Regions from separate parts of the Pseudoduganella aquatica genome, predicted to be linked through region 4. Evidence: predicted binding sites of a transcription regulator. Region 4 holds the regulator's gene; each other region holds the start of a gene.
The links. Region 4 encodes FNR, which switches genes on or off when oxygen is low (the NO sensors DNR and NnrR bind a similar motif). Its sites were predicted from a motif close to TTGATNNNNATCAA; they were not measured.
Positions count from the first base shown of each region.

Region 1: KT882_RS24290 (universal stress protein) is a predicted target of FNR. The motif match lies at 1,989-2,002, and genes of this name have one in related genera.
Region 2: KT882_RS18275 (cation-translocating P-type ATPase) is a predicted target of FNR. The motif match lies at 4,030-4,043, and genes of this name have one in related genera.
Region 3: KT882_RS16280 (XrtA system polysaccharide chain length determinant) is a predicted target of FNR. The motif match lies at 2,696-2,709, and genes of this name have one in related genera.

Region 1 is NZ_CP086370.1:5,433,740-5,441,689, reverse strand. Features, by position in the region: gene KT882_RS24300 (Crp/Fnr family transcriptional regulator) at 1-604, opposite strand, end outside; gene KT882_RS24295 (response regulator) at 742-1,386, opposite strand; gene KT882_RS24290 (universal stress protein) at 1,430-1,897, opposite strand; gene KT882_RS24285 (protein phosphatase CheZ) at 2,309-3,142, shown strand; gene KT882_RS24280 (chemotaxis protein CheA) at 3,142-5,031, shown strand; gene leuC (3-isopropylmalate dehydratase large subunit) at 5,218-6,621, shown strand; gene KT882_RS24270 (entericidin A/B family lipoprotein) at 6,663-6,785, shown strand; gene leuD (3-isopropylmalate dehydratase small subunit) at 6,834-7,481, shown strand; gene leuB (3-isopropylmalate dehydrogenase) at 7,491-7,950, shown strand, end outside.
Region 2 is NZ_CP086370.1:4,105,967-4,113,916, forward strand. Features, by position in the region: gene KT882_RS18255 (MBL fold metallo-hydrolase RNA specificity domain-containing protein) at 1-830, opposite strand, end outside; gene KT882_RS18260 (universal stress protein) at 1,076-1,918, shown strand; gene KT882_RS18265 (universal stress protein) at 1,952-2,797, shown strand; gene KT882_RS18270 (CBS domain-containing protein) at 2,794-3,876, opposite strand; gene KT882_RS18275 (cation-translocating P-type ATPase) at 4,101-6,638, shown strand; gene KT882_RS18280 (bifunctional aconitate hydratase 2/2-methylisocitrate dehydratase) at 6,680-7,950, opposite strand, start outside.
Region 3 is NZ_CP086370.1:3,651,787-3,659,736, reverse strand. Features, by position in the region: gene KT882_RS16295 (FAD-binding oxidoreductase) at 1-698, opposite strand, end outside; gene KT882_RS16290 (N-acyl amino acid synthase FeeM domain-containing protein) at 701-1,447, opposite strand; gene KT882_RS16285 (EDSAP-1 family PEP-CTERM protein) at 1,736-2,665, shown strand; gene KT882_RS16280 (XrtA system polysaccharide chain length determinant) at 2,801-4,324, shown strand; gene KT882_RS16275 (XrtA-associated tyrosine autokinase) at 4,337-5,122, shown strand; gene KT882_RS16270 (glycosyltransferase) at 5,106-6,257, shown strand; gene KT882_RS16265 (class I SAM-dependent methyltransferase) at 6,288-7,064, shown strand; gene KT882_RS16260 (hypothetical protein) at 7,061-7,950, opposite strand, start outside.
Region 4 is NZ_CP086370.1:3,837,999-3,845,948, reverse strand. Features, by position in the region: gene KT882_RS17185 (rhamnogalacturonan lyase) at 1-501, opposite strand, end outside; gene KT882_RS17180 (alpha-hydroxy acid oxidase) at 513-1,670, opposite strand; gene KT882_RS17175 (alpha-L-fucosidase) at 1,844-3,403, shown strand; gene fnr (fumarate/nitrate reduction transcriptional regulator Fnr) at 3,518-4,288, shown strand; gene KT882_RS17165 (TraR/DksA C4-type zinc finger protein) at 4,323-4,586, opposite strand; gene KT882_RS17160 (sensor histidine kinase) at 4,736-6,217, shown strand; gene KT882_RS17155 (response regulator) at 6,214-6,627, shown strand; gene KT882_RS17150 (hybrid sensor histidine kinase/response regulator) at 6,628-7,950, shown strand, end outside.

The DNA of each region.
Region 1 (7,950 bases), 1.6 Mb from region 4:
TGAACAGCTTGCTGGAATAGCCCATTTGCGCAAAGCGGTCCGACAGCGCGACCAGGAAGCGCGCCACGCGCGCCTCCGCGCTGAGCGCGCCCAGCATGCCTATCATGGCTTGCTCGCGCACGAGTTCGCGGCTCATCACGCCGTACATCATGTTTTCCAGCTCGATATGCACGCGGCCCAGCGCGGCCAGCTTGCGGAAGGGCAGCAGGATCAGGTCGCAGTCGGACAGCGCCACCGCTTCCGACGAGTAGTGGCGGGTGTGGATGCCGTCCACGCCCATCATGTCGCCCTTCATCGGGAAGCTGAGCACCTGCTCGTTGCCGAACTCGTCGATGAGCACGGTTTTCAGGAAGCCGGAGTTGACGATGTACAGCATGTCGAAGGGCTGGCCTATGGTGTGGATGCGCTGGCCGGTCTTGAACTGCACGTGCTGGAACAGCAGTTCCTCCGAGTGGGCGATGTTGACGGGAGGGATATGCAGCAGTTCGCAGACTTCCGTCAGGTTCGACCACAGCCGGCCCTGGCGCTGGCGCCCGGCCTCCAGGCCGGACAGTGGCGCCGCCGGCGCGCCGGGGCGGAATTCGTTGATGTGCGTAGACTGCATGCTTTTCTCCTTGTAGCAGTTATGACCTTCTGGCAACTTCCATCGTGTGATTTCAGTATGCCAACATGGTCTTGCCATAGATATCAGCCGAGGCTGATTGTGGGCGTAGGAGTAAGCGCCCGTTTGTAGGAGTAGTCCTACGTCTTGAAGGGGGACAGCAGGCGGTGCGCCACGGCGTACTGCACCATCTCGGAGAGCGAGGCCATGCCCATCTTCTGCATGATGCGGGTCTTGTGGGTGCTGACCGTCTTTACACTAAGATGCAAGCCATTGGCGATTTCGGTGATGGATTTGCCGGCCACCAGTAGCGAAAACACCTCGAACTCGCGGTCCGACAGCTGTTTGTGCAGCAGACTCTCGTTGGGCAGCATGATGTTGAGCGCCAGCTGCTCGGCCACTTCGGTGCTGATATAGGGCCGGCCGGCGGCCACGCGCCGGATCGCGCCCAGCAGCTGGGTGCCGGCGCTTTCCTTGGTCAGATAGCCTTGCGCGCCGGCGCGGATGGCGCGCACCGCGTACTGCTCCTCCTCGTGCATGGTGAGTATCAGGATGGCCAGCTTGGGCGCCTCGCTGCGGATCTGGCGTATCAGCTCGATGCCGCTGCGCCCCGGCATGGACAGGTCCAGCAGCAGCAGGTCGAAGCCGCCCTGGCGGATGTGGTTCAGTACTTCGAAACCGTCGATGGCTTCGCCGACGATATCGATGTCGGGCGCGCCGTCGAGGATGCGCTTGAGGCCCTCGCGCATAATGGTGTGGTCGTCGGCAATGACTATTTTGATCATGGATTGCTAAGTAGTGTTACAGGGGAGGGGCGGCGGGCAACGCTCAGTCCGGCAGGGGTTCTTTCAGCAGGCGGTGCACCAGCACCGGCAGCCTGGAGTGGGACAGCACCTTGTTGGTGACGCTGCCCAGCAGCAGCTGGCCCCAGCCGCTGCGGCCGTGCGAGCCCATGAAGATCAGGTCGCAGCCCTGCTGCGCCGCCACATCGACGATCTTCAGCGCCGTGCTTTCGGCGAACGCGGTCAGGCCCTGGCATTCCAGGCCCTTCTTGCGGCACGAGTCCAGGATGGGCTGCACATGCTCGGCGCCGGCGCGCTGCATGGCGGCGCGGTATTCCTCCTCGCTGGGATAGCTGGGCGGAATGATTTCAACGTAGATGGGGTATTGGTATTCCGGCGCCACGAACAGGGCCAGCACTTCGGCCCCCATTTGCTGGGCGAACGATACGCCGGCGCAGGCGGTCATCTTGGAGACGGCCGAGCCATCGGTGGTGATCAGGATTTTGCGGTACATATGCAGCTCCTTGTCTATGAAAATCCGCTACGCTATCGGGGGCCATACTTTATTGTAGCCGCGATTTCGTCCATTATTAGGATGGAAAGACTTGATATTTATCAAGAAACACCGGAAACGCCGTGTCCAATACCAGCCATGTCCTGGACGATTTTTTTGCCGCATCGCGGTATTTGTTCCTCTGAGGCACCCCGAGGTGCCCCTGGCGATGTTAGTATCTCCAAATACAACAGAAAACTCCGTTTACGCCATGCCACAGGGTGGGGCAAGCGCCTTTCCAGCGCCGGTGATTGAACAACCGGCCAGCGCCCTGCTACACTCGCGTAAGCGGTATGAATATTGCCGGGCGTCATCACGCGAAGCGCCGGGGCGAGCAGCATAGCATTTTGACAAATTAGGAGAAGCAGGGATATGACCAACGCCGCTGATGATTTCGACGCACTATTTGATGAAGTGTCCGCGCAACGCGCTACAGAACCGGCACCCGCACCTGCACCCGCTGCGCCTGCCCCATCCGCCGAGGATGATCTGGAAAGCCTGTTCGACGAAGTCTCCGCCTCCCGTCCGGCCGCTGCCGCTCCCGCAGCTCCGGCAGCAGCCCCGGCCGCTCCGGCCGCCGACGCTGCCGCCGGCGAGCACCATGGCGACGGCAATCCGATGTTTGAACGCCTGGGCGGCATCGTGCGCCTGCTGCACGATTCGCTGCGCGAACTGGGCTACGACAAGGCGCTGACGGAAGCGTCGGCCCAGATCGGCGACGCCCAGGACCGCCTGGAATACGTGGCCACGCTGACCGAACAGGCAGCCAACAAGGTGCTCAACACCCTGGACGACGGCATGCCGGCCCAGGACGTGCTGTCCAAGCAGTCCAAGGCCATGGAAGACCGCTGGGCCGCCCTGTTCGCGGGCAAGCTCAGCCTGGACGAATTCAAGACACTGGCCGGCGACTCGCGCGCCTTCGCGCAAGCGGTGTCGGCCGCGACCGAGGCGGAAAAAGCCCGCCTGCTGGAAATCATGATGGCCCAGGACTTCCAGGACATCACCGGCCAGCTGATCAAGAAAGTGGTCGGCATCACCAAGACGGTGGAATCGGAATTGGCGCAGCTGTTGAAAGACAACGCGCCGACCGAGGTGCGCGAGAAGATTGCGCAGAAAGAGGTGTCGCTGATGTCCGGCCCATCCGCACCGACGGTGGCGCTGAACCAGGACAGTGTCGATGACCTGCTTGCCGATCTGGGATTCTAATGGACGATATGCTCAAGGAGTTCGTCGTCGAGGCGATGGACCTGGCTGTAAATGTTGAAGAAAACCTGTTGCGCCTCGAACGCGACCCGGAAAACAAGGAAACGCTGAACGCGGTGTTCCGCGCCTTCCACACCATCAAGGGCGGCGCCGGCTTCATGAGCCTGGGCGCCCTGGTGTCGGCCTGCCACCTGACGGAAAACCTGTTCGACGCGCTGCGCACCGGCGCCGCGCCGGTCACGCCGATCGCCATCGAGGCGGCGCTGATGGCGTCCGGCTTCGTGGCCGACCAGCTGACCGAACTGAACAACGGCGGCGCGCCGGAAGACCTGCCGGCCATGCCGGGCGAGCTGGAAGCCATCCTGAAGGACGCGATCGAAGGCAAGGGCAACGCACCGGCCAAGGCCGCGCCCGCCCCAGCGCCCGCCGCTGCCGCCCCGGTTGCCGCCGTAGCGGCCGCGCCGGTTGCCGTTGCCGCCGCCGCGCCTGCTGCGGCCTCGGCTGACGGCCTGGACTGGGAAGGCATGTATATCTCCGTGGTACCGGAAGGCACGTACACGCGCAGCGCCGCCGCGCCGGCCGCTGCTGCGCCGGCCGTGTCCGAAGGCGTGGCTGCCGCCATCGCCGCCGCCGACGTCGCGCCCGCCGCCCCGGCTGCGGCCCGCGCCCGTCCGGAGCGCGACGACGCCAAGGTGCACGCCGCGCCGGCCAAGGAAGAAAGCATCCGTATCGACGCCGTCAAGCTCGACGCGCTGCTGGAAGTGGCCGGCGAATCGGTGCAGGCCGCCAACCAGGCCGCCGTGCTGCTGGAGCGTCTGCAGCAATTCAAATTCGAAGGCCAGGCCGCCAGCCTGATGTCGGCGCTGACCGAGACGCTGGAACGCGCCTCGCGCTACTCGACCGAGCTGCAGCGCGCCACGCTGGCCACCCGCATGCAGCCGGTGGGCCGCTTGTTCCAGAAATTCCCGCGCCTGGTGCGCGAGCTGGCCAAAGACCTGGGCAAGGAAGTCGAGCTGACCATCGAAGGCGCGGAGACCGAAGTCGACCGCGTGGTGGTGGACAGCCTGTACGATCCGCTGGTGCACATGCTGCGCAACGCGCTGGACCACGGCGTGGAATCGCCGGACGTGCGCGTGGCCGCCGGCAAGCCGTCCAAGGCCTATATCTCGCTCAAGGCATGGCAGGAAGCCAACAGCGTCATGATCGTTCTGCAGGACGACGGCAAGGGCATGGACCCGATCGCGCTGCGCAAGAAAGCGGCGGAAAAGGGCTTGATCTCGCCATCTGCTAACATGACGGACGACGAATCGTACCAGCTGGTGTTCCTGCCGGGCTTTTCGACCAAGGAAGTCGCTTCCAGCGTGTCCGGCCGCGGCGTGGGCATGGACGTGGTGAAGACAGCCGTGGAGAAGAACCGCGGCGCCATCCACATCGAATCGGCGCTGGGCAAGGGCACCAAGTTCGCCATCCGCCTGCCGATCGAGCTGTCCATCGTGCCGACCATGCTGGTCTCGACCTCGGGCGCGCTGCTGGCGCTGCCGATGGCCGTGGTGCAGCGCGTGGTCGAACTGCCGGAAGAGTTCATGGAAGTGGGCGGCGCGCCGGTGCTGAAGGACCAGGGCCGTCCGCTGCCGGTACGCACGCTGGCCGGCGCGCTGGGCTACGCGCCCGCGTCGGAACGCGTGGGCATCGTGGTCAACGCGCCGCAGCCCTACATCCTGGCCGTGGAAGCGGTCGATGGCACGGCCGACCTGGTGATCAAACCGATGACTGCGATTTCCGTCGAAGGCATTACCGGCACCGCGCGTTCCGCCGAGGGCGCGCTAGTGCTAGTGGTGGGCCTATCGTTCCTGATGGACGGATGCAGGGGTAGTGTGCGCATGGCGGCTTAAAACCCGCCGGCAGCAAGAAAACACAAAAGCCTGCGAGATCCGCAGGCTTTTTTTTCAAAGGGCGTCATACAAGGTGGATCGGAACCTGAAGCCGCATCGGCTCACGAGGCGGACAGACGGGCTTGGTTTTGCATTGCACAAATATGGCATAATCAAAGTGAAATTCTCACACGGGCAGTAGCAGCAATCATGAAGACGCTTTACGACAAACTCTGGGAATCCCATGTGGTGCGCACCGAAGAAGACGGTACGTCCATCCTGTATATCGACCGCCACCTGGTGCACGAAGTCACCAGCCCGCAGGCATTCGACGGCCTGCGCGCCGCCAACCGCCAGCCGTGGCGCATTTCCGCCAACCTGGCGGTGGCCGACCACAACGTGCCGACCACCGACCGTTCGCACGGCATCGCCGACCCCACCTCGCGCCTGCAGGTGGAAACGCTGGACGCCAACACGAAATCGGTCGGCATGACCTATTTCAACATGAACGACAAGCGCCAGGGCATCGTACACGTGATCGGGCCGGAGCAGGGCGCCACCCTGCCGGGCATGACGGTGGTCTGCGGCGACTCGCACACCTCCACCCACGGCGCTTTCGGCGCGCTGGCGCACGGCATCGGCACCTCGGAAGTGGAGCATGTGCTGGCCACCCAGACCCTGCTGCAGAAGAAATCCAAGGCCATGCTGGTGCAGGTCGACGGCGCGCTGCCGGCCGGCGTGACCTCCAAGGACATCGTGCTGGCCATTATCGGCAAGATCGGCACCGCCGGCGGCAACGGCTACGCGATTGAGTTCGGCGGCTCCACCATCCGCGCCCTGTCCATGGAAGGCCGCATGACGGTCTGCAATATGGCGATCGAAGCGGGCGCGCGCGCCGGTATGGTCGCCGTGGACGACACCACCATCAACTACGTCAAGGGCCGCCCGTTCTCGCCCGTCGGCCCGCACTGGGACCGCGCGGTGGAATACTGGCGCACCCTGCATTCGGACGCCGGCGCGAAATTCGACCTGGTGGTCACGCTGGACGCCGCGCAGATCAAGCCGCAAGTGACCTGGGGCACCTCGCCCGAGCAAGTCGTTTCCATCGACGGCCGCGTGCCGGACCCGGACCTGGAAAAAGACGCCGTCAAGCGCGACGCCATGGAAAAAGCCCTGGTGTACATGAACCTCAAGCCCAACACGGCCATCGAGGACATCCGCATCGACAAGGTCTTCATCGGCTCCTGCACCAATTCCCGCATCGAGGACTTGCGCGCCGCCGCCGCCGTGGTGCGCGGCAAGCAGCGCGCCTCCAACGTCAAGCTGGCGCTGGTGGTGCCGGGTTCCGGCCTGGTGAAAGAGCAAGCCGAGCGCGAAGGCCTGGACACCATCTTCCGCGACGCCGGCTTCGAATGGCGCGAGCCTGGCTGCTCCATGTGCCTGGCCATGAACGCCGACCGCCTGGAACCGGGCGAGCGCTGCGCGTCGACCTCCAACCGCAATTTCGAAGGCCGCCAGGGCCAGGGCGGACGCACCCACCTGGTGTCGCCCGCGATGGCTGCGGCAGCCGGTATCGCCGGCCATTTTGTCGATGTGCGCAAAGTCCACTGAGCCACTGATTTAACCTTTTTTTAAAATACGAGAGTCCCACCATGAAAACGCTGACCACCCTGATCCTTGCCACCCTCGTCCTGACCGGCTGCAACACCATTTCCGGCATCGGCAGGGACGTACAAAAGGCCGGCCAGGTCGTGACGAGCGCCGGCGGGAAATAACAGCAATGCACCCGGCCCCGGGCCGGACTGCACATCGCAGAAAACATCATGGAAAAATTTACGATCTACGAAGGACTGGTGGCCCCGCTTGACCGCGCCAATGTCGACACCGACGCCATCATCCCGAAGCAATTCCTGAAGTCCATCCACCGCACCGGCTTCGGCCCCAACCTGTTCGACGAGTGGCGCTACCTGGACCACGGCGAACCCGGCATGGACAACAGCAAGCGTCCGCTGAACCCGGACTTCGTGCTCAACCAGCCGCGCTACCAGGGCGCCTCCATCCTGCTGGCGCGCAAGAACTTCGGCTGCGGCTCTTCGCGCGAGCACGCGCCGTGGGCGCTGGACCAGTACGGCTTCCGCGCCATCATCGCGCCCAGCTTCGCCGACATCTTTTTCAACAATAGCTACAAAAGCGGCTTGCTGCCCATCGTATTGAGCGAGCAACAGATCGATCATCTGTTCAATGAAGTCAAGGCCTTCCCCGGTTATCGCCTGGTGGTGGATCTTGAACAGCAGCGTATCTCCACCAGCAACGGCAGCGTCTCCTACCCCTTCGAGATCGACGCCTTCCGCAAATACTGCCTGATGAACGGACTCGACGATATCGGCCTGACGCTGCGCCACGCAGACAGCATCCGCGCCTTCGAAGAGCGTCATCTGGCGACCCAGCCCTGGCTGGCCAACGTCATTTAAGAACCCACCATGAAAATTGCAATCCTCCCGGGCGACGGCATCGGCCCGGAAATCGTGGCGCAGGCAGTCAAGGTACTGAATGTGCTGGACGAGAAATTCGAACTGGAAACCGCGCCCGTGGGCGGCGCCGGCTACGCCGCGCACGGCCACCCGCTGCCGGAAGGCACGCTGGCGCTGGCCAAGGCGGCCGACGCGGTGCTGTTCGGCGCCGTCGGCGACTACCAGTACGACGGCCTGGAACGCGCACTGCGCCCGGAGCAGGCCATCCTCGGCCTGCGCAAGACCCTGGGCCTGTTCGCCAACCTGCGCCCGGCCATCCTGTACCCTGAACTGGCCGGCGCTTCGACGCTGAAGCCGGAAGTGGTGTCCGGCCTGGACATCCTCATCATCCGCGAACTGACCGGCGACATCTACTTCGGCCAGCCGCGCGGCGTGCGCGAGTGCCCGGACGGCCCCTTCAAGGGCCAGC
Region 2 (7,950 bases), 270 kb from region 4:
GTGGCCATGGGACTGTTCAGGTACACCGGCAGCGCCGGCGGCAGCAGCCCCCGCTGCTTGAGCTGGTGGATCGCGTACAGCACCGACTGGGCGCGGCCCACCGCGAACGCGGGAATGACGGTGACGCCGCCGCGCGCTGCGGTCTCGCGGATGACCTGGCCCAGTCGCAGGGCCGGATCGGCTGCGTCGTGCAGCCGGTCGCCATAGGTCGATTCCAGCACCAGGTAGTCGCAGCCGGCGATATGGCTGGGCTCGACCATGATGGCGTCGTGCAGGCGGCCCAGGTCGCCGGAAAATGTGACGGTGCGGCTGCCGTCGGTCACGGTCGCAATGGCGGCGCCGAGGATATGCCCGCCCAGCGCCAGCTGCCCGCACAGCTTGCCGCAAATTTCAAACGGGCGGCCAAACGGCACCGGCGAAAAATGTCTGAGCGCGTTCAGCGCGTCGCGTTCGGTGTAGAGCGGCAAGGCTGGCGTGTGGCGGGAATAGCTGTGCCGGTTGGCGTGGTTGGCCTCCTCCTCCAGCAGGCGGCCGCTGTCCGGCAGCAGCAGCTTGCACAGATCGTAGGTGGCCTCGCTGCAATATATCCTGCCCCGGAATCCGTCCCGCACCAGCAGCGGCAGATAGCCGCTATGGTCGAGATGGGCGTGGGTCAGCACCACCGCGCCGACGTCCGCCGGCGCCACCGGCAGCTTGTTCCAATTGCGCAGGCGCAACTGCTTGTAGCCCTGGAACAGGCCGCAGTCCAGCAGCATGCTGGCGCGGCCAGACGTGAGCAGGTATTTCGAGCCGGTCACTGTGCCGGTCGCCCCCAGGAATTGCAGTTGCATGGTCACTCCCTCCAACGCGCGCTGAAGCAGCCACATCACTTTATCGGGCGCCAGTGGGCGCGTCAGTAGCAAAATTTGATGCAGATCAAGACTAGCGCCAAAAACGCCGGCCAGGCGCACGCCCCACCCAATTGGCACGGCTGATGAAGGCGAATTTGATCTGCATCATGAAAGCTGCGGATTGCATTTGGTAGTCTGAAGTACTCTCCCATCGATTGCATGCGGCGAATTTCAAGGAGCTTGCCATGTCGTATAAATCCATACTGGTCCACGTTGATCAATCCCCCCACGCCAGCGCGCGCATCGAGTTCGCCGCCGAGCTGGCCCGCACCCATGAGGCGCACCTGACAGGCGCGGCGCTCACCGGCCTGGCCATGGACATCTACCGCAGCGGCGGCATGACCTGGGGCGCGCCGGTGCCGCAGGACGTATTCGACACGGTCAAGGAGGACAACCTGCAGGCGCTGGCGCTGTTCGAGAAGCTGGCCCAGGCGGCCGCCATCAGCTACGAAAGGCGCTACACCGACGACGATCCCGATTTCGGCCTGGTGCAGCAGGCGCACTACGCCGACCTGGTGGTGCTGAGCCAGAGCGACCCGGACTCCGGCGGCCCGCGCATGCTGCACACCCTGCCCGAATACGTGGCGCTGAACGGCGGCAGGCCGGTGCTGATGGTGCCCTACTCGGGCACATTCCGGCACCTGGACCGGCACGCGCTGGTGGCCTGGGACGGCAGCCGCGCGGCCACGCGCGCCATCACGGACGCGTTGCCGCTGCTGCAGCGCAGCGGCCAGGTCACGCTGGCGGTGTTCGACGCGGAGCGGCAGTACGGCGTCCACGGCGACCTGCCCGGCGCCGATATCGCGCTGTTCCTCGCGCGGCACGGGGTCAAGGTGGAGGTGCAGCAGCACGCCACGGCGGGCGGCATCGACATCGGCGGCGCGCTGCTGTCGCTGGCCGCCGACCTCGGCGCCGACCTGCTGGTGATGGGCGCCTACGGCCACCAGCGCTGGAGCGAGATCATACTGGGCGGCGTGACGCGCCGTATCCTGCAATCGATGACGCTGCCCGTGCTGATGTCGCACTGAGCGGCGTTCGTCCCATCCCGGCAAGGAATTTCCATGGCCTATAAGAGCATCCTGGTGCACGCCGGCCAGTCCTTGCCGGCGGCCGGGCGCATGGCGCTGGCGGCGCGGCTCGCGCTGGCCTGCGATGCGCACCTGACAGGCCTGGCCTGCACGGGCCTGTCCCGCTACGCGCACGCCGGCGACGTCGCGCGGCTGCCGCCGCAGGCCGCCGAACGGCTGGCGTTGTGGCGTGCCGACGCTCACGCCGGCCTGGCGGCGTTTGAAGCCGCCGCAAGCCATTGCGGACTGATGCAATATGCGCCGCGCCTGGCGGAAGATACGGCGGAGGAAGCGCTGCTGCACCAGGCGGCATTCCACGACTTGCTCATCCTGGGCGCCAGCGGCCCCGACGAGGATCCGCATGGCGTCATCCGCGATCTGCCCCAGAATCTGCTGCTGCGCTGCGGCCGTCCGCTGCTGCTGGTGCCCGGCCAGGACGCCGCCGGAATGGCCGGGCTGCCCTTCCGCCACCCGCTGCTGGCCTGGGACGGCAGCCGTGAAGCGGCGCGTGCCATCAGCGACGCCTTGCCTTTGCTGAAAATGGCGCAGACCGCGACGCTGCTCCAGCTCAACGATCCGCATTCCGCGCGCGGGGACGAACCGGCGCCCGCCCCGGCCATGGCGCACTACCTGGCGCGGCACGGCGTCCGTGCCGACGTGCGCTGCGAACACACCAGCGGGCCGGTGGGCGACGCCCTGGCAGCCATCGCCAAGGAATCCGGCTGCGGCCTGCTGGTGATGGGCGGCTACGGACACCGCCGGCTCACCGAGACCCTGCTGGGCGGCGTCACCAGGACAGTGCTCGGCCGCGTGCCGCTTCCTGTCCTGATTTCGCACTAGCCGATCGTGCTTTCCGGCAGCGCCGGCCCGGCGGGCTGCGTGGCCGGATAACCTACGGTCTGCGCCAGGATGACGCGCTGCGCCGGCAGCAGCCCCATGACGCTGGCCAGCTCCGCCTGGTCGAACCAGGCGCGCGCCACCGTCGCCATGCCTTCCGCCGCGCAGAACAGATACACGTTCTGGCTGATATGGCCCGCGTCTATGCCGGCGTGCAGCAGGCGTTCGGCGTGGTCTTCGCTGGCCAGCCGCTCCAGATTGGCCACGTAGAGCAGATTGACGGGTGCGCTGGCGACGAAGTCCTGCTTCCCGGTCGCGGCGCGGATATCCTCCCGGCCGCAAAGGATGAGGCTGGGCGCGGCCGCGTCGTAGCGGTACCAGCCGCTGGCCATCGCCACGTAGACGTCGATCTCCTGGGCGTTGGACACCGACGGCGCCGTGCGGCAGCGCTCGGCGGGCCGGTTGATGCCGAACGCCGACCACAGCAGCCGCGACAGCCGGTAGCGCGACAAGTCCCTGGAACTGAACAGGCGCTGCGACTTGCGCATATTGAGCATATCGACCAGGGCGATGCCCAGCGGTCCGATGTCCGCGTCCAGCTCGAATGCCTTCGCGCCCACCAGGCTCAGCGAACCGCCCTGCGCGGCGTCCTCCGCAGCGGCGGCGCCTTCGTGGCCGTGCCGCGGCGCCGGCCCGGCAACCGGCAGTTGCCGCAGCAAGGCCTGGATCAGATTGGCACGGCTGACCATGCCATCCAGGCGGCCGCCGCTCACCACCGGCAGGCGCTTGAGGTCATGCGCCTCCATCAGCGCCGACACCTGCTCCAGCGGCGTATCCGGCGCCACGCAGATCACGGCCGTGCTCATCGCGTCCCCGGCCAGGCAGTCCGCCGCGGTCCAGCCGCCCTTCCCGGCGCGGCGCAACAGGTCGCTCTCGGTCAATATTCCCAGCAGCTTGCCGTCCGCATCCACCACCGGCAGTCCGCTGATGCGGTGCTTGAGCATCAGGCCGACCACACGGTGCAGCGTGGCCTCCGGCCCCACCGTCACCAGCAGGCGGGCCATGACATCGGCGGCTATCATGGCCGCCTCCAGGGGGAAGTGCTGTGCATGCTTGACTCCTGCAGGTGAATAATCGTTGTCCACTATGACCGCTGACCGCGCCCGCATCCATGATCTGGATCAAATTTCCGCGTGCCGCCGCCGCGAGGCGGCTTCCGGCGGCATTGGCCGAATTTGATTTAGATCAACAAACCGCCATGTCCGCCTTGCTACCATGAATTCCCCGCCCCTCCCGCGTGAACTCCATGAGCCAAACGTCCGAACAGCAGCATGCAGGCCTGGCCAGCGCGGAAGCGGCCCGCCGCCTGCTGCGCGACGGCCCCAACGCCATGCCCACGGACGGCGCAGGCTGGAAGCGCATCCTGGGCCGGACCGCGCGCGAACCCATGTTTGTGCTTCTGCTGGCGGCGGCCATGCTGTACCTGATACTGGGCGAGCCGGCCGAAGGCATGGTGCTGCTGGCCATGTTCGCCGCCACGCTGGGCATGACCTTGTACCAGGAAGGCAAGACGGCGCGCGCGCTAGAAAGCCTGCGCAAGCTGAGCAATCCGCAGGCCCTGGTGCTGCGCGACGGGCAACGCCGGCAAATCGACAGCAACGGGCTGGTGGAAGGCGACCTGCTCCTGCTGTCCGAAGGCGACCGCGTGCCCGCCGACGGCCAGCTCCTCTCCGGCCCCGGTCTGCTGGCCGACGAGTCGCTGCTGACCGGGGAAGCAGTGAGCGTGCCCAAGCAGCCGGTGGCCGAGCCGCTGCCGCCCGCCCCGCCCGGCGGCGACGGCCTGCCTTTCGTCTACGCCGGGAGCCTGGTGGTCCAGGGCCACGGCATGGTGCGCGTGACCGCCACCGGCCCGCGCAGCGCGGTCGGCGGCATAGGCGCCGCCCTGCATGGGCTGGAGCCCGAGGTCGCGCCGCTGCAGCGCCAGGTCCAGCAGCTCGCGGGCCGTTTCGCCGTGCTCGGCATGGGCCTGAGCGTGCTGCTGGTGCTGCTGGCCGGTTTCAAGCATGGGCAGTGGCTGGAAGCGCTCTTGGCCGGCATCGCCCTGGCCATGTCCGCCTTGCCCGAGGAGTTTCCCGTGGTGCTAACCGTGTTTCCGGCGCTGGGCGCCTGGCGGCTGGCGCACGCCAAGGTGCTGACCCGGCGCCTGGCCGCGCTCGACACCCTGGGCGCAGCCACCGTGCTGTGCATGGACAAGACCGGCACACTGACCGAAAACCGCATGGCGGTGGCGGCCCTGCAAACTGCCGATGGACAGCGCCTGGACCTCGCTGCGCCAGGCTCGGCGCCAGCCCTGCCCGAAGCATTCCACCTGACGGCTGAATGCGCCGTGCTCGCCAGCAGTGCCGGCGCCGCCGACCCGATGGAACAGGCCATCCACCGCCTGGGCGCGGCGGCCCTGGCCGGCAGCGTCCACTTGCACCCGGACTGGAAATTGACGCATGAATACGGCTTCTCGCCGGCCACGCGCTGTGTTTGCCATGTCTGGCACAGCGGCAGCGGCTATGTGATGGCCGCCAAGGGCGCGCCGGAAGCGATCGCCGCGCTCTGCCGCATGAACGGGCCGGAAACGCGCGCCATGCAGCACGCCGCCGAGGCCATGGCAGCCAGCGGCTTGCGCGTGCTGGCGCTCGCCGGCTCGCGGACCGAAGCGATGCCGGCGGCGGGCTGGCCCGCCAGCGCGGCCAGCCTGGACCTGCAATACGCCGGCCTGATCGCCCTGCGCGACCCCTTGTGCGCCGATGTGCCCGCAGCGGTACAGGCTTGCCGCGCGGCCGGCGTGCGGCTGGTGATGGTGACCGGCGACTATCCCGCCACGGCGGCCGCGGTGGGCCGCCAGGCCGGCATGGAAGCCGGCGGCATACTGTCCGGCGACGAGATGGCGCAGCTGGACGACGCGGACCTGGCCGCGCGCCTGCGCAGCGTCAGCATCTGCGCCCGCATTGCGCCCGAGCAGAAACTGCGCATCGTGCGCGCCCTGCAGGCCGGCGGCGAGATCGTGGCCATGACCGGCGACGGCGTGAACGACGCGCCCGCCCTGCGCGCCGCCCACGTCGGCATCGCCATGGGCGGGCGCGGCACCGACGTGGCGCGCGAAGCGGCCGCCATGGTGCTGCTGGACGACCGCTTTGCCTCCATTGTGCAGGCCATAGCGGCGGGCCGGCGCATCTATGCCAATATGCGAAAGTCGCTGGCCTATGTGATGGCAGTCCATGCGCCGATAGCCGGCATGGCGCTGTTACCGGTGCTGCTGGGCTGGCCCATCGTGCTCTACCCCATGCACATCGTATTCCTGGAGCTGATTATCGACCCGGCCTGCTCGCTGGCGTTTGAAAACGAGCCGCCTGATCCTGACTTGATGCAGCGCCCGCCGCGCCAGGCCGGCGCGCCTATCTTCGGCCGCAAGGAACTCTGGCTGGCGATGCGGCAGGGCCTGTACACGCTGGCGCTGACCGTGGCGGCCTACGCTTTGGCCTTGTCCGCCATGCCGCCCGAAAGCGCGCGCACCATCGGCTTTGCAGTGCTAGTGACAGGCAACCTGCTGCTGATGCTGGCCAGCCGTAACAGCGGATCGGAGCGCCGCCTGCTGCTGCGCGGCGAGAACCGCATGCTCTGGACCTTGTGCGGCGCCGCAGTGGTGCTGCTGGCGGCGGCCATCTATGTGCCGCCTTTGGCCGGGCTGTTCCGCCTGGCGCCGCTGGGGCCAGGTGCGCTGGCCGCCGTGGCCGGCATAGGCGCGGTCCAGCTGGCAGTGCTTTCGCTGCCGCGAAATAAAAAAAGCCCCTGAAGCCAGGGGCTTCAGGGGCTCTTGTAGCGAAGAAGCTAGTCTTACACTCGCACGGAATCGGCCACGTTACGGAATTCTTCGATCTGGTCGAAGTTCATGTAACGGTAGATGTCGTCCGCGTTGTCGGCGATCACGCCGATGTGCGACATGTATTCCGCCTTGGTCGGAATGCGGCCCAGGGCCGAGCACACCGCTGCCAGTTCGGCCGAGCCGAGGTAGACGTTGGTGTCGATGCCCAGGCGGTTCGGGAAGTTGCGGGTCGAAGTCGACATCACGGTGGCGCCCTTGCGGATCTGCGCCTGGTTACCCATGCACAGCGAGCAGCCCGGCATTTCCATGCGCGCGCCGGTGCGGCCCAGGGTGCCGTAGTGGCCTTCGGAGGTCAGCACTTGCGCGTCCATCTTGGTCGGCGGAGCGATCCACAGGCGCACTGGAATATCGGACTTCCCTTCCAGTACCTTGGAGGCGGCGCGGAAGTGGCCGATGTTGGTCATGCAGGAACCAACGAACACGTCGTCGATCTTCGCGCCGGCCACGTCGCCCAGGGTCTTCACATCGTCCGGGTCGTTCGGGCAGGCCACCACCGGCTCGTGGATGTCGGCCAGGTCGATTTCGATCACGGCGGCGTATTCCGCATCCGCGTCCGGCGCCAGCAGCTCAGGGTTGGCCAGCCATGCTTCCATGGCCTTGATGCGGCGCTCCAGGGTGCGCTTGTCCAGGTAGCCGGTCGCGATCATCCACTTCATCAGCGTGATGTTCGAGTTCATGTACTCGATGATAGGCTCTTTATCCAGGTGCACCGTGCAGCCGGCGGCGGAACGCTCTGCCGACGCGTCGGACAGTTCGAACGCCTGCTCGACCTTCAGCTTGGGCAGGCCTTCGATTTCCAGGATGCGGCCGGAGAAGATGTTCTTCTTGCCCTTTTTGTCCACGGTCAGCATGCCCTGGCGGATGGCGTACAGCGGAATGGCGTTGACCAGGTCGCGCAGGGTGACGCCGGGCTGCATCTCGCCCTTGAAGCGCACCAGCACGGATTCAGGCATATCCAGCGGCATCACGCCGGTGGCGGCGGCGAAGGCCACCAGGCCGGAACCCGCAGGGAAGGAGATACCGATAGGGAAACGGGTGTGCGAGTCGCCGCCAGTGCCCACGGTGTCCGGCAGCAGCAGGCGGTTCAGCCACGAGTGGATCACGCCGTCGCCCGGACGCAGGGCCACGCCGCCACGGTTTTCAATGAAGGCCGGCAGTTCGCGGTGGGTCTTGACGTCCACCACTTTCGGGTAGGCGGCGGTGTGGCAGAAGGACTGCATCA
Region 3 (7,950 bases), 190 kb from region 4:
TTCGGCATCAGCCACAGGCCGACGCTGGTGACGATGCCGAAATTGGACTGCGTAAACAAGCCGTCCAGCCACGGCCCCAGGCCGTAGGGAAACACGCGGCTGTTGCGGCTGGCGGGAAAATGGCCGAAGCCGGTCTGCAGCACCTCGCCGCCGGCCAGCACGATTTCCATGCCGCACACATTCTGGAAACGGTTGCCATAGGGACTGTGGCCAAAGCCGCGCTCGAGGATATTGCCCATCAAACTGGTGTCCGGCCCGGCGCCCGTGCTGTCCATCCACAATGGCAAATTCTCCGACAGCAAATATTGCGACAGCTGCTGCTGCGTCACGCCGGGCTCTATCACCACGTAGGCCAGCTTCGCATTGACTTCGCGGACGCGGTTCATGCCGCTCAGGTCGACGATCACCTGGCCGGCCGTGGCCGCGCACGCGTCGCCATAGCCCCAGTTCCTGCCGGTGCTGATGGGGTACAGCGCAATCCCCCTGGCCGCCGCGATGCGCACCAGCGCTTCCACTTCGCCGCGCGTATGCGGCCGCAGCACCGCAGCCGGCCGGGCGCTCCATGACGACGTGCTGCTCGCATAGGCCGCCAGCGTGGCGCCATCGTCCAGCACGCGCTGCGGCCCGAGCAGCATGCGCCATTGCGCCAGCGCCTCGGCCAGGCCCGCTGCCTGTCCGGCAGCTTGCGGAACGCTCATGGCTAATTCCTCCCCTGCACCAGGCGCGAGGTAATGCCGGGCTCGTCCCAGATGGGGAAGAAATACGGGTAAAAGGAACGCTCGGTGGTCTGCTGCTCCATCAGGCCGCCGAATTTGCGGATCTGCTCGCCCATATAGTCCAGCTCCAGGCGCAGCAGCACGGCCGGCGCGCCGACCCGGCTGCATTCGCGCTGGCCGCCGAAGTCCTGGAAGCCCAGCATGCGCTTGTAGAACATCACGTGGCGCGGGTTGACCTCGATGACGTAGTCGGAGAATCCGTGAATGTTGTGCGCATAGATATAGGAGATATGGATCAGCGCGGCGAACACGCGCTTGGATACGCCCTTGTCTATCGCCAGCCGGGACGGCTCGCACAGGCGGCGCTGGCGGACCCGCAGGCCGTCCAGCTTGTCGCGGAAATTTTCATCGGCCGGCAGGCCGAGCTGGGGATCGTCCAGGCACAGCGACATGGTGCCGACGGTGACGCCGCCGGTTTCCGCGTACAGCGTAATGCGGTTCAGCACGTGGTGCGCCGACGGGTCGACGTCGTAGCCGCGCCAGCCGTACATTTTTTTCAGCAGCAGCGTGGCCGCTTCGCGCCGGCCGCGTGAGTTGGCCATGCGGATATGAAAGATTTGCTGGTCGATCGGATGGTCCAACTCCGGGGTGGCCAGTCCTTCGCCGATGACAAGGTCGCTCAGCCCCGTCGTCGCGTCAAAGGAAATGATGGTGTCGTCTTCTTGGTGCACGCTCGCGCTCCTTTGCTAGTCAATTCGCGGCCGGCACGTACAGCGAACCGGGCTCAGTTCTTTCAGACAAGCAGATCCGGGAAAAGTTCCCGTCGGGTCCAAATTGTTTGCCGAGGCCGCCTGCGGCCAGTGTCGCTTTCCTTGGCATAGCCCCCGCCGGACGCCGCATCCAATACGCAAGCCGTTGATTTATATCGATAAATTTGCTTGGCACGGATGCTGCTGTTAAAGGTGTAACGGCCCCCTCCCAGCCGTCAACCCGGAGTTCACTCAAAGGAGTAGCACGTCATGAACATCATCAAAAAAGGTTTCCTGCTCACAGCCATGGCAGCCAGCCTGGGGCTGACCGCCGCAGCGCCGGCCCAGGCGGCAACGTTCGCCTCGTCCATCCTGAACATCAGCAACTTCCGCCTGCTGCACTCGAGCGGCGTGGCGTTCAGCACGGCCGACTTCTCCACGCTGACCGGCACCAACGATGCCCACGCCACCGCCGGGCTCAACAACGTGTTCGCCAACGGCGCCGATTCGCGCCCCATCCAGAACCCGGTGCCGCCCAATGTGGCCCAGCAATGCGTCGGGCCCTGCCCTGTCGCGCCGGACACCTATACGCCCATCGCCGGCATTCCGCCCGTGACCAGCACCTACGGCCACGCCGACCAGCGCCTGACCGGCGCCTCCATCATCGTCGGCGCCACCCCGGCCGGGGCCAACGCCTCGACCCGCGCGGATGCCTCGACCGCCGTCAACGCGGTGGCCTCCGGCAATTCGGACGTCGGCACCTCCACCACCTTCGCCTTCGTGCTGGGCGCGGCCGACACCATGACCATCGCCTTCGACGGCGATCCCTACACGCGCGCCCTGGTCACGCCCGGCGCCGGTCCGGTCTCGAACGCCAATGCCCGCCTGTCCTGGTCGCTCAGCATCGTCAACATCACCACCGGCACCACGGTGCTCAACTTCGCGCCGAACGCGCTCAACGCGGCCAGCACCGTCAGCGCCACCGACGGCGCGCCGAACGACCTGATCTACGCGCCGGGCTCGGCCTTCTTCACCGCCACCACCGGGCTGCTGGCGGTTGGCCAGACCTACCAGATCACCATCCAGCACAACTCGCTGGCCAACGCCTTGCAGCAGGAACTGCCCGAGCCGGGCACGCTGGCGGTGCTCGCCGCCGGGCTGCTGAGCATGTCGCTGCTGAGCCGCCGGCGCCAGCACTAGCGGGGGGCGGTGCGATCGCAACGCGACTTCTTGATGCGGCTCAAGCCCAGCGCAGTTACAGCCTGGGCCGCAGCAGAGCGCTCCTATAATCGGACCAGCAGGACAGCATCCGCCGACGTTCAGGAGCCCCGTGCCATGGAAGAGTTAATCAATCAGCTGCTGACCCACATACGCGGCATCTGGAAGTACCGCTGGCCCGCCATCGCGGTGGCGTGGCTGGTGGCCGTGGGAGGCTGGATCAAGGTCGCCACGCTGCCGGACAACTACCAGACCTCGGCGCGCGTCTTCGTCGACACCCAGACCGTACTCAAGCCACTGCTGTCGGGCATGACCAGCGTGCCCAACGTGGAGCAGCAGGTGGCCATCATGAGCCGCACCCTGCTGAGCCGGCCCAACATCGAGCGCGTGATCCGCATGGTGGACATGGACCTGAACACCACCTCGGCGCGCGACCACGAGCTGCAGATCGAGGAGCTGCTCAGCAAGATCAAGATCGCCAGCACCGGCAGCTACGACATCTACACCATCACCTACAACAGCCCCAATCAGCGCCTGGTGCGCGACGTGGTGCAGTCGCTGCTGACCATCTTCGTCGAAGGCAGCTTCAAGGGCAAAAAGGGCGAGTCGCAAAAGGCGGTGCAGTTCATCGACGACCAGATCAAGTCCTACGAGGACAAGCTGGTGGCGGCCGAGAACACCGTCAAGGAGTTCAAGATGGCCCACAACGCCCTGCTGCCGCGCCAGGGCCTGGACTACGGCTCCCAGCTGCTCATGTCGTCCGACGCGCTGAACGGCGCCAAGCTGGAGCTGATGGAGGCCGAACAGTCGCGCAACGCCATCCGCGCGCAAACCACCGGCGACGAGCCCATCCTGGGCGATGTGGCCCCGTCCGCCATCGACAACCCGGAGATCGACGCCCGCATCACCGCCCTCAACAAAAACCTCGACGCGCTGCGCCTGCAGTACACCGAACTGCATCCCGACATCGCCTCCACCAGGCGCCTGGTCGCGCAGCTCGAGCAGCGCAAGCTGGAAGAGAGCAAGAACCGGCCCGCGTCCAGCGACCCCGGCAAGAACTTCAGCCCCATGCTGCAGCAGCTGAAGGTGGCGCTGACCGAGGCCGACGCCAAGGTGGCCGCGGCCAAGGTGCGGGTGCAGGAACTGGCGGCGCGCCACGCCAGGCTGGAGGCGCAGAGCCAGGCCGTGCCCGAGGCCGAGGCGCAACTGGCGCAGCTGAACCGCGACTACCAGGTCAACAAGGACAACTATGAAAAGCTGCTCAGCCGGCGCGAGGTGGCCAAGCTGTCCGGCGACCTCAGCTCCACCACCGAAATGATGAGCTTCAAGATTATCGACCCGCCCACCATCCCCATGCGCCCGGTCGGGCCAAAGCGCGCATTGCTGTACAGCGGCGTGCTGGTGGCCGCGCTGGCGGCGGGCGCCGCCGCGGCGCTGATGATTACCCAGGTGCGCCCCACCTTCCTCAGTCCGGCCGAACTGCGCATGTTCACCGGCATGAATGTGCTGGGCACGGTCACCATGAACTGGACCCCGGCCCAGCAAATCAAGCGGCGCCGCAGCCTGGCCGGCTTTGGCGCGGCGCTGGGCTGTTTGCTGCTGTCCTATAGTGGCGTGCTGACGGCCGCCTTGCTGCAATAACCCGGAGATCCCATGACACTATCCGACAAGCAGGGCGCGGCGGCCGAACTACTGCCTGCCGGCAGCCCGGCGCGCGGCCAGCGCCACGTCGAGCTCGACCTGGAACGCCTGGCCCAGATGGGCATGGTCACGCACGAGGGCGGACGCACGCCGGCGGCGGAAGACTTCCGCATCATCAAGCGTCCGCTGCTGCGCAATGTGCGCGGCGACAGCCCGTCCGCCATCCGCAACGGCAACCTGATCGTGGTCACCAGCGCGCTGCCCGGCGAAGGCAAGACCTATTGCGCCATCAACCTGGCCATGAGCATCGCCATGGAACGCGACATCACGGTGCTGCTGGTGGACGCCGACGTGGCCCGGCCCTCGGTGCTCAAGGTGCTGGGCCTGGGCGCCGAGGCGGGGCTGATGGACATCCTGATCAACGACGAACTGGAACTGGCCGACGTCATCCTGAAGACCAATGTGCCCGCCCTCAGCATCCTGCCGGCCGGGCGCAGCAACCGCCACGCGACCGAACTGCTGGCCAGCCGCAGCATGAGCACCCTGCTCAGTGAAATTTCCAACCGCTATGCGGACCGCATCGTCATCTTCGATTCGCCGCCGCTGCTGATCACCACCGAGGCCAGCGTGCTGGCGGCGCAGATGGGCCAGGTGGTGCTGGTGGTGGAGGCCGAAGCCACCACCCAGAACGCGGTGCGCGAGGCCCTGCGCCTGCTGGACTCCTGCAAGCACATCGACCTGATCTACAACAAGATCAAGGCTTTTCCAGGCACGGAATATTATGGCTATTACGAATAGTGCCAGGCCCGCCGCCAGCCGCGCCGCCGCGCCCGGCATTCCCGCCGAAGCGCCCCTGGTGCTGCACCTGCTCGACCGCCTGCCCGGCGACGGCCGCGACGACAGCCTGTTCAAGCTGCTGCGCATGATGCCCGCCGGCCGCTACCGCCACGTGGTGCTGACCCTGCAGGGCGACCTGGACTGCGAGTTGCGCCGCAACGGCGCCGCCGTGCAGGTGATGAGCTTAAGCCGGGGCAGCGGGTTGGGCTGGTCAGCCAGCTTGCGCCTGTACCGGCTGCTGCGCCGCCTGCGGCCGGACCTGGTGCACAGCCGCAGCGTGCGCGCCCAGCTGCTGGCGGCGCTGGCCGGTATCCGCATCCGCCTGCCCAACGCCCAGCCCGCCGACAGCCTGCCGCCGCGCCAGGGCTGGGGCGCTAGCCTGGGCCGCTGGCTGGGCGAGGTGCTGGGCGCCTGCCAGGTCCGCATCCATCCGGCCCACGGCGCCATCGACAGCACCCAGTTCCACCCGCGCCTGGGCCTGGCGCCGGCCACCGTGGGGCCGCCCGACTTCCTGTGCGAGCACGCCTTTGTCGTCGGCGCGGCCGGTCCCATGGACAGCGAGCAGGACCATGTTTCGCTGGTGCGGGCCTTTCAGCTGATGGTGACCGAGCAGGACCGCAACGACACGCCGCTGCGCCTCATTATCGCCGGCGACGGCCCCTGCCGCGACATGTGCAAAGCCATGCTGTGCGCGGCCGGCATGGCCCACCTGGCCTGGCTGCCCGGCGCGCGCGACGATACGGCGCGCCTGATGCGCTCGATGGACGTGTTTGTCGCGCCCGCCCCCGCGCCGGCGCCCGCGTGCGGCGCCAATCTGCGCATCCTGGAGGCCATGGCCAGCGGCTTGCCGGTGGTGGCCGTGATGGCCGGCGCCAATCCGCAGCTGGTGCAGGCCAGCTGGACCGGCACCCTGGTGCCGCCCGGGCAGCCCGAGCTGCTGGCCGACGCCATCGCGGACTATTACCGCATTCCCGGCCTGGCGCGCCGCCACGGCCAGCGCGGACGCCGCCTGGTGCTGACCCATCACAGCCTGGCGGCGGTGGCCGACCGTTACCTGACCCTGTACGACACCCTGCTGGCGCGCGCGGCGCGTTGACGGCCCAACCTCCCTCGCTGAAAGGCAGCCATGCTCTCCTCCACATCCTTCCTGTTCGTGCTCTTCATTCTGCTGCTGTGCGGCTACACGCTGCACAAGGTGCGCCTGGTCCACCTGCTGCTGCACGAAGTACGCGACCATGCGCTGCGCGAACCGGCAAGCCTGTATCGCCAGCTGGAGGCCCTGCAAGGTTTGTACGCCGAGCTGAACCTGTGCCGCAGCCTGCCCGCCACGCGCGGCTGGGCCGCGTCGCCCGACCTGTTGCTGGAGCTGGCGCGCCACGCGCAAGCGGCCTGCCCGCAGGTGGTGCTCGAGTGCAGCAGCGGCACCTCGACGCTGGTGCTGGCGCGCTGCATGCAGCTGAATGGTTCGGGCATGGTGTATAGCCTGGAGCACGACCCGCTGTATGCCCAGCACACGCGGCGCGAACTGGAGCGCCACGGACTGAGCGCCTGGGCGCGGGTGCTGGACGCGCCGCTGCAGCCGCAGCAGTTCGGCGCCGCCACCTGGCCCTGGTATGCGCCCGACGCGCTGCGCGGCGCATTGCCGCAGCCGGCCCAGGTCGATCTGCTGGTGATCGACGGGCCGCCGCAAGCGACCCGCCAGCTGGCGCGCTATCCAGCCGGGCCGGCGCTGTTTCCGCTGCTGGCCGACGGCGCCGTGGTCTTCCTCGACGACAGTGACCGTCCCGGCGAGCAGCGCATCCTGGCGCTGTGGAGAGAGGAATTTCCTGAATTCGAACACAGCAGCAAACCATGCGAAAAAGGCTGCGCCCTGCTGACGCGCCGCGCCGGCGGGCACGGCTAGGGCGTCTTGGCCGCCAGCGCGGCTTGCCTGGCGAGCGCGGTCTCGGGTGCATGCTCGGCGTGATAGCGCTCGCGCGCCACATGCATGGCCGACAGGTGCTGCTCCACATTGGACGGCATCAGCTCCGCACCGAAACCGTCCGGCGCGGCGGACGCGCCGCCGAACAGGCGGGCCAGTATCATGCGCCCCACATTCTCGCGGTAATGCGACGGCTCCCAGTAGTAGCCCATGTCCGCCCCGCCGCCGGCCTGCGGCAACGGCTCGGTGGTCACGCTGTTGTAGCCTGAGAAATCATGCAGCGTCACATCGCAGCCAGCCGCCCGCCTGCGGGCCGCCGCCGCCGTCAGCGCGCGCAGCCAGGCTTCCGCCGGCTCGGCCTTCCCTGCCCAGTACAGCGCGTCCTGCATCAAGGCGTGGGTGGGATTGACGTACAAGCGCACCCGCGTTCCCAGGCTGCACAACTCGTCCAGACGCCGGTGGAACACTGCGAGGGCGCCGGCGGCCGGCCCTTCGCCGCGCACAAACTCGCCCAGCCTCGGCAGTACAGCGGCGGCCTTGCTGCCTCGTGTGGCAAAGCGGTGCATCAGGCAGGCCGCATCGCGCTGGCCCAGAAAGGCCAGGCTGGAGCGGCACACCGGCTCGTAACTGCCGCTCAGCACGCGCAGCGCATCGCCCGCCATCTCCAGGCTGACCGCGCGCTTCAGATTCAGCAAGCTGCGCCGTGCCAGATAGCCCGGGCCGTCGGCCAGCAGCGCCTCGTCCAGCTCGGTGTTGCCGGTCCCGAGGTGGAATGAGGGCGCGTCCAGGCCCCACACCAGCGTGTCCACCTTGGCCACCTGCACGGCGTGGTGCGCCATCATGCCCGCGTCGTTCATGGTCGCGCCCG
Region 4 (7,950 bases):
ATTGGTCGGCTGCCACTTCACTATCAGCTCGTAGCGGCCGTCGCCGTCAAGGTCGGCCGCCGAACCGTCGTTGATCTCGTAGGTGTAGCTCTGGCCGTCGGGCGTGACGCCGCCTGCCGGCTTCTGGACCGGGATGGTTTTGTATTGCTGCGGCCAAGTGGCGCCGGCGCTGGCCAGGGGCTGCTCGCCGCCGCGTGGCAGGACGGGCCGCACCGAGTAGACGGCTGCGGCGGCGCCGGCCGGGTCCACGTAGTTTGTGCTTTTCAGCGGCTGCGTGTTCAGCCGCTTGCCGTCGCGGTAAAGGTCGAAGGACGTCCCGCCCGGGTCCGTCGCCAGCGCCCGCCAGCTGACGAAGACGCCGCCGTTCGCGGCGATGGCGAGCACGCCACGGTCCAGGTTTTCAAGCTGCTTGCCTGCTATTTGAGCCGGGGCGGCCGCAGCGCCGGCGCTCAGCGCCAGTGCCAGGGACGCTGCAACGCCAGCGATGCGGTAGTTGTGCATGGAAGTCTTGTTTACCAGTGCTTGGGCAATACGATGTGCGAGCGGTTCGCATCACGGATGTCGCGGATGCCGGACAGCGCCATCGACACGTCCAGCTCCTTGCGCATGATTTCCAGCGCCAGGCTCACGCCCGGCTTGCCCATGGCGCCCAGGCCGTAGATGTAGCTGCGGCCCGCCATCACGCCGCGGGCGCCCATGGCGCAGGCTTTCAGGATGTCCTGGCCGGAGCGGATACCGCCGTCCATCCACACTTCCATCTTCGGATTCTCGGCCTGCACCGCTTCCAGCACGCCGGGCAGGGCGCGGATGGAGCTCATGGCGCCGTCCAGCTGGCGGCCGCCGTGGTTGCTGACCACCAGCGCGTCCGCGCCGGTGCGGGCGGCCATTTTCGCGTCTTCCGGATCGAGGATGCCTTTCAAAATCAGCTTGCCGCCCCATTGCTTGCGTATCCATTCCACGTCGTCCCAGTTCAGCGTGGGGTCGAACTGCTGGCCCACCCAGGCCATCAGCGTGGACAGGCCCTGCGCGCCCTTGACGTGGCCGTCGAGGTTGCCGAAGGTCTTGCGCTTGCCCAGCAGGACGCTGGCGCACCACGACGGCTTGCTCAGCATGTCCGCGATATTGGACAGGGTAGGGCGCGGCGGCACGGTCAGGCCGTTGCGCAGGTCCGCGTGGCGCTGGCCCAGGATCTGCAGGTCCAGCGTGAGCACCAGCGCCGAGCACTTGGCGGCCTTGGCGCGCGCGATCAGGTCGGCGGCGAAGGCGCGGTCGCGCATCACGTAGAGCTGGAACCAGAACGGCTTGGTGGTGGCCGCCGCCACGTCCTCGATGGAGCAGATGCTCATGGTGGTGAGCGTGAAGGGCACGCCGAATTCCTCGGCCGCCTGCGCTGCCAGGATCTCGCCGTCGCCGTAGTTCAGGCCCGTCAGGCCTACCGGGGCCAGCGCCACCGGCATGGACGCATCCTGGCCGGCCAGCGTGGTGGCGGTATTGCGCTGGTCCACATTCACGGCCACGCGCTGGCGCAGATGGATGGCTTCCAGGTCGCTTTTGTTGGCGCGCATGGTGCCCTGGGTGTAGGAGCCGGAATCGACGTAGCCGAAAATAGCTTTTGCGACGCGACGCTTGGCCTGCAGGCGCAGGTCTTCAATCTCGGTGATGACTGCCATGGGGGTATTGTTATAGGTCTGATTAGGATGGCTTCCGAGTATCGATAGTCGTCACGCCAGTGTCAACGGCTGGCGCAATCTAATCATGTTTATGAGTGATACAAAGCGAAACGTGCGCGAAATGCGCCCGCGCGATACGCTAGTCGTCATTTCTATAATTACAGGGGCAAACCATGCTGCGCGCGCCATTGCTGTCCGGTCTAACCTTGGCCGTCCTCGCTTCCACCCTGACCGGTGCCGACGCCGGCCCCTTGCCCAAGCCGGACCGGGGCGGCGTGCCCGAGTCCAAGCTGTACGACTACGGCGTGATGGGGCCGCCCGCCACCCCGGCCACCGTGGCCGCTGCCGATGCCGCCGTCGCCACGCCGCTGCCGCCCGGCCCCTACGCGGCGGACTGGGAGTCTATCCGCAAGAATTACCGCACCCCGGCCTGGTTCGAGGACGCCAAGTTCGGCATCTTCATGCACTGGGGCGTGTACGCGGTGCCCGCCTACCACAACGAATGGTATGAAAAGCATATGTACGGCGCCGACCTGGCCTGGCACACCGCAACCTTCGGGCCGCCGGAACGCTTTGGCTACAAGGATTTCATCCCCCGGTTCAAGCAGGAGAAGTTCGACGCCGCGCAGTGGGCCACGCTGTTCCGCCGCGCCGGCGCCCGGTTCGTGATGCCCTCCGCCCAGCACCACGACAATTTCGCGCTCTGGGACAGCCATGTTACGCCTTTCAACGCCAAGCGCATGGGACCGAAGCGCGACCTGATAGGCGAACTGGCGGCCGCCGTGCGCAAGGAGGGCATGAAGTTCGGCGTGTCCAACCACGGGGTGGAGAACTTCACCTTCATCAACCCGCCCGAAGCGCTGGAAGCCCGCCTGAAAGCGGCCAAGGCCGACCTGTACGACCCGGAATGGGCGGCCTTCTACAACGTGGCCGATCGCAGCCAGCCCGCCATGGCGCGCTTCCTGACCGACTGGGTGAACCGCAACCTGGAGCTGATCGACCAGTACCAGCCCGACATTCTGTGGTTCGACAACGGCGTCAACCTGCGCGTGCTGGACCCGCTCAAGCTGCGCGTGGCGGCCTACTACTACAACCGCGCCCAGGCCTGGAACAAGGAAGTCTCGATCAGCACCAAATTCGTCGCCTACGCGCCCAGCAACGACGACGCCCAACAGGTCGGATCCATTATCGACTTTGAAAAGATAGGCGTGCGCTCGCCGCCGGACATCCGGCCCGGCCCGTGGATGGTGGACGACACCATAGGCAGCACGTGGGGCTACACCAACGGCATGAAGGTGGCCGGCGGCGCCGCCATTATTGGCCGCCTGGTCGACACGGCGAGCAAGGGCGGCTTCTACCTGCTCAATCTCTCGCCCAAGGCCGACGGCACCATCCCCGAGGAGCAGCAGCGCACCTTGCTGGACGTGGGCGCATGGCTGGACGCCAATGGCGAGGCCATCTACGGCACCCGCCCCTGGAAGCAGTTCGGCGAGGAGGGATGGCGTTTCACATCCAAGGGCACGGCGGTCTACGCCATCGGCGCGCCGCGCGACGGCTCGGTGGTGCTGCGCGTACTGGGACCGGGCGCCGGCAAGGTGAGGGGCGTGGAACAGCTGGGCCGCGACGGCGCGCTGCCATTCCGCCAGACCCAGGAAGGCCTGACGGTGGAGGGTATTTCCAGCGCGCCCGGCGCCTTGGGCGGCGCGCCGTCGGCGCTGAAAATCACCTTCTGAGCTGGCCTGTAGGGGATCCCCTACAGCAGCCAGCCGGAATACCCGATACCGCCCAGGCCCGGTGCGGGCGATACTGTCCGCATCGACAGCGCAGCCCATGCACCGGAGCCGACCATGACCACCGCCACCATCCACATCGCATCTTCCGCCCCAGCCAAGGCGCAGCCCCAGCCGCGCTGCGGCCTGTGCAGCTTCAACCGCCTGTGCCTGCCGCAGGGACTGGACGAGGATGCGATGCACCGCCTGGAGCAGATCATCTCGCGCCGCCGCAAAGTGCAGCGCGACGAGCAGCTGTTCAGCATGGGGCAGGGATTCGGCAGCCTGTACGCGGTGCGCCTGGGGCATTTCAAGACCGCGCAGGTGAACCAGCGCGGCGAGCAGCAGATTACCGGCTTCCACATGGCCGGCGACCTGCTGGGCATGGAAGCGATAGGCACCGGCCAGCACAGCTGCAGCGCGGTGGCGCTGGAGGACAGCGAAGTGTGCGAAATCCCCTTTGGCCGCCTGCAGGAGCTGGTGGCCGAAGTGCCCGAGCTGATGCACCAGTTCCACCGCGTCATGGCGCGTGAAATCCAGCGCGAACAGGCGGTTGCCCTATTTTTGGGCAATATGCGCGCCGAACAGCGCCTGGCCTTGATGCTGACCTCCCTGGGCGCCCGCTACGCGGCGCGCGGCTTCTCGCCTGCAAGCTTCCAGCTGCGCATGTCGCGCGAGGACATCGGCGGCTACCTGGGCCTGACCATCGAGAGCATCAGCCGCCTGCTGGCGCGCTTCCGCAAGGCCGGCTGGATCAGCCTGAACAACCGCGACCTGCGCATCCTGGATCTGGCCGGCCTGCAAGACTTGGCCGCCGGCCGCTTTGCCCCTGAGTGCGAAGCCGCCTGAGGCGCTGTCTGGCGCCCCGCCTGCTTCCCGTCCTCTATTCCTGTTCCACCTGGTAGCGCCGCTCGATGTTTTGCTGACAAGCCAGGCAGTGCGCAGCCGACGGCTGCGCCAGCAAGCGGGCCAGCGCAATGGCCGCGCCGCACTGGCGGCATGCGCCGTAGCTGCCGTCCGCCAGCCGCGCCAGCGCCAGTTCCACCACCTCCAGCTCCCACGTTGCCTGCTTGCGCGCCGCTCGCGCCCGCTCGCTCAACAGCATGCGCTCCAGTTCCGCCGCCGTTTCGCTGTCTACCGAGTGCATTGCGTTCTCCGCCGTTCCCATGGGTGTAACTGTATGGGAAGCGGGCGTTCCGCGTCAGTGGCTGGTTTGATCCAGGTCAAATTGCCGCCGAATTTCCGCTGCGGACACTAAGGCTTTACCGGGGCGGGCATCTTTCGTATGATTGCGGCATGCAAAATCCCCCCATCGCCGACCAAAGCCTGGCCTGGCTACTGGCAGCCGCCACCGATCCCGTCCTCATCGTAGACCGCGGCGGCGCGATTGCGCTCGCCAATCCGGCCCTGGAAGCGCTGTTCGGCTACACGCAGGAGCAGTTGCAGGGCCTGCCGGTGGAGACGCTGATACCCGAACGCTTCCGCCACGGCCACCAGGCGCTGCGCGAAGGCTACACCGCCGAGCCGCATCCGCGCGCGATGGGCGCGGGGGCCCAGCTGTCCGGCCGCCACCGCGAGGGACGCGAATTCCCGGTCGAGGTCAGCCTGTCGCCGCTGCGCAGCCCGGACGGCCAGACCATGGTGATGGCCACCATCCACGACATCAGCGCCCGCAAGGCCGCCGAACAGGCGCTCCAGGAGAGCGAAGCGCGCATGCGCGCCGTGTTTGAAACGGCGGTGGACGGCATTATCACCATCGACGAACACGGCATGCTGGAACGCCTGAACCCCGCCGCCGAGCGCATGTTCGGCTACCGCGAGGCGGAGGTGGCGGGCCGCAACATCAATATGCTGATGCCGGAGCCGCACCGCAGCGCGCACGACGGCTACCTGGCGCATTACCGCGCCACCGGCGAAAAACGCATCATCGGCAAGGGCCGCGAAGTGCAGGGCCTGCGGCGCGACGGCAGCGTCTTCCCCATGGACTTGTCGGTGGCAGAGATGACCTTGGGCGGCAAGCGCATGTACACCGGCCTGGTGCGCGACATCACCGAACGCAAGCTGGCCGAGCAGAAGTCCGAACAACTGCTGCAGGAACTGAGCAGCGCCAACGAGGAACTGACCAATTTCGCCTACGTGGTCTCGCACGACCTGAAGGCGCCGCTGCGCGGCATCGGCTCGCTAGCGGACTGGCTGGCCACCGACTACGCCGCCCTGTTCAACGACGAGGGCAAGGAGCATATGCGCCTGCTCATCAACCGCGTGCACCGCATGGGCGCGCTGATCGACGGCATCTTGCAGTACTCCCGCGTGGGACGGGTGCGCGAGGCCGTGGCCCTGGTGGACCTGAACAAGGTGCTGGCCGAGGTGCTGGACCTGCTGGCGCCGCCGCCCGGCATCGCCATCACGGTGGCGCCGGGCCTGCCCACGGTGGCCGGCGAACCGACCCGGCTGCAGCAGGTGTTCCACAACCTGATCTCCAACGCCATCAAATACATGCACCGTCCGGACGGCCAGGTGACCGTCAGCTGCGAGGACGACGGCAGCCACTGGCGCTTTGCCGTGACGGACAACGGCCCCGGCATCGAGCCGCGCCATTTCGAGCGCATCTTCCAGCTGTTCCAGACCCTGGCCCCGCGCGACCGCGTGGAAAGCACCGGCGTGGGCCTGGCGCTGGTCAAGAAGATCGTGGAAATGTACCGTGGCCGGGTCTGGGTCGAGTCGGCGCCCGGCGCCGGCGCCACTTTCTATTTCACCTGGCCCAAGGAATGCCTATGAAGAATGCCAGCAAGCCCATCCTCCTGGTCGAAGACGACACCGTGGACGTGATGACGATTAAACGCGCGCTGAAGGAAATCGGCGTGGGCAACCCCGTGGTGGCGGTCGAGCACGGCGAAGCCGCGCTGGATTACCTGCGCAGCGCGGACTGTGCGCGGCCCTGCATCATCCTGCTGGACCTGAATATGCCCATCATGAGCGGCATCGAGTTCCTGCGCGAAGCCAAGCACGACGCGGCGCTGCGGCCCATCCCTGTGGTCGTGCTGACCACCTCGGCCGAGCAGCAGGACAAGCTGAGCAGCTTCGAGCTGGGCGTGGCCGGCTACATGGCCAAGCCGGTCGACTACCGCGCCTTCGTCGAGGTGGTGCGCTCGATAGACCGCTACTGGACCGTCAGCGAGATGCCCTGAATGATGGACAAGCCGAACACCGCCGCCACGGAACCTGTGCGCGTCCTCATCGTCGAGGACGACATGGTGGACCGCATGGCCTGCCGCCGCGCCTTCCGCGCGGCCGGCGCCTATGCGCTGCTGGAGGCGGAAACCGGCCAGCAGGGGCTGGAACTGGCGTTGTCCGGCCAGGTGGACTGCGTGCTGCTCGACTACAACCTGCCGGACCTGACCGGCCTGGAATTCCTCGCCAGCCTGGCCAAGCTGGCCGGCGGCGAGGGCGCCGCGCCGCCGGTGATGATGCTGACCGGGGCCGACAGCGCCACCGTGGCGGCCGAAGCCATGCGGCGCGGCGCGCGCGACTACCTGGTCAAGGACACGGACGGGCGCTACCTGGAGCTGCTGCCGGCCGGCATCGAACGCATGCTGCGCGAACAGCGCCTGCGCTTGGACAAGCAGCAGGCCGAGACCCGTTTCCGTACGCTCGTCGAGCAAATCCACGCCGTCAGCTACGTGGCCGGCACCGGCGCCTGCGGGGCGCTGCAGTATGTCAGTCCGCAAATCCGCATGCTGCTGGGCTACACGCCCGAGGAATGGCTGGCCGACTCCGGCCTGCTGCGCGCCCGCATGCACCCGGACGACAGGGATGCTGCCTGGGCGGAAGTGTGCGCCTGCCGCAGCGCCGCCCGCGCGCTGCGCGTCGAATACCGCTTGCTGCCGCGCGGCGGCGGCGAGCTGTGGGTGCGCGACCAGGCCGATCCCGTGCCCGGCCCCAACGGGCCTGTGCTGCAAGGCATACTGATCGATATCTCCGCCAGCAAGGCGGCCGAGCAGGCGCTGCGCCAGTCGCAGGACGAGCTGCGCCGCCTGGGCGCGCACCAGGAACGCATCAAGGAGGAAGAGCGCAAGCGCATTGCGCAGGAAATCCACGACGAACTGGGCGGCCTGCTGACCGGCATCCGCGCCTACATCCTGGTGGCGCAGGAGCGCGCGGTGGCGGCGGGCAGCACGCCCGAGCCGCTGCTGGCGGACACGGCGGACCTGGTGCAGAGCGCCATCGAAACGGTGCGCCGCGTGATTACCGACCTGCGCCCCAGCGTGCTGGACCAGCTGGGCGTGTGGGCCGCGCTGGAATGGTATGCGGACCAGGTGGCGCTGCGGGCCGGCCTGCGCTGCGTGTGCCGCATCGACGCGCAAGCCGCCGCGCTGGAGCTGGACGCGGACCGCAGCACCATGCTGTTCCGCATCGTGCAGGAGGCGCTGACCAATGTGGTGCGCCACGCGCAGGCCACGCAAGCGACGATAGATGTGGCGTGCGAGCCGGGCGCGCTGCGGCTGACGGTG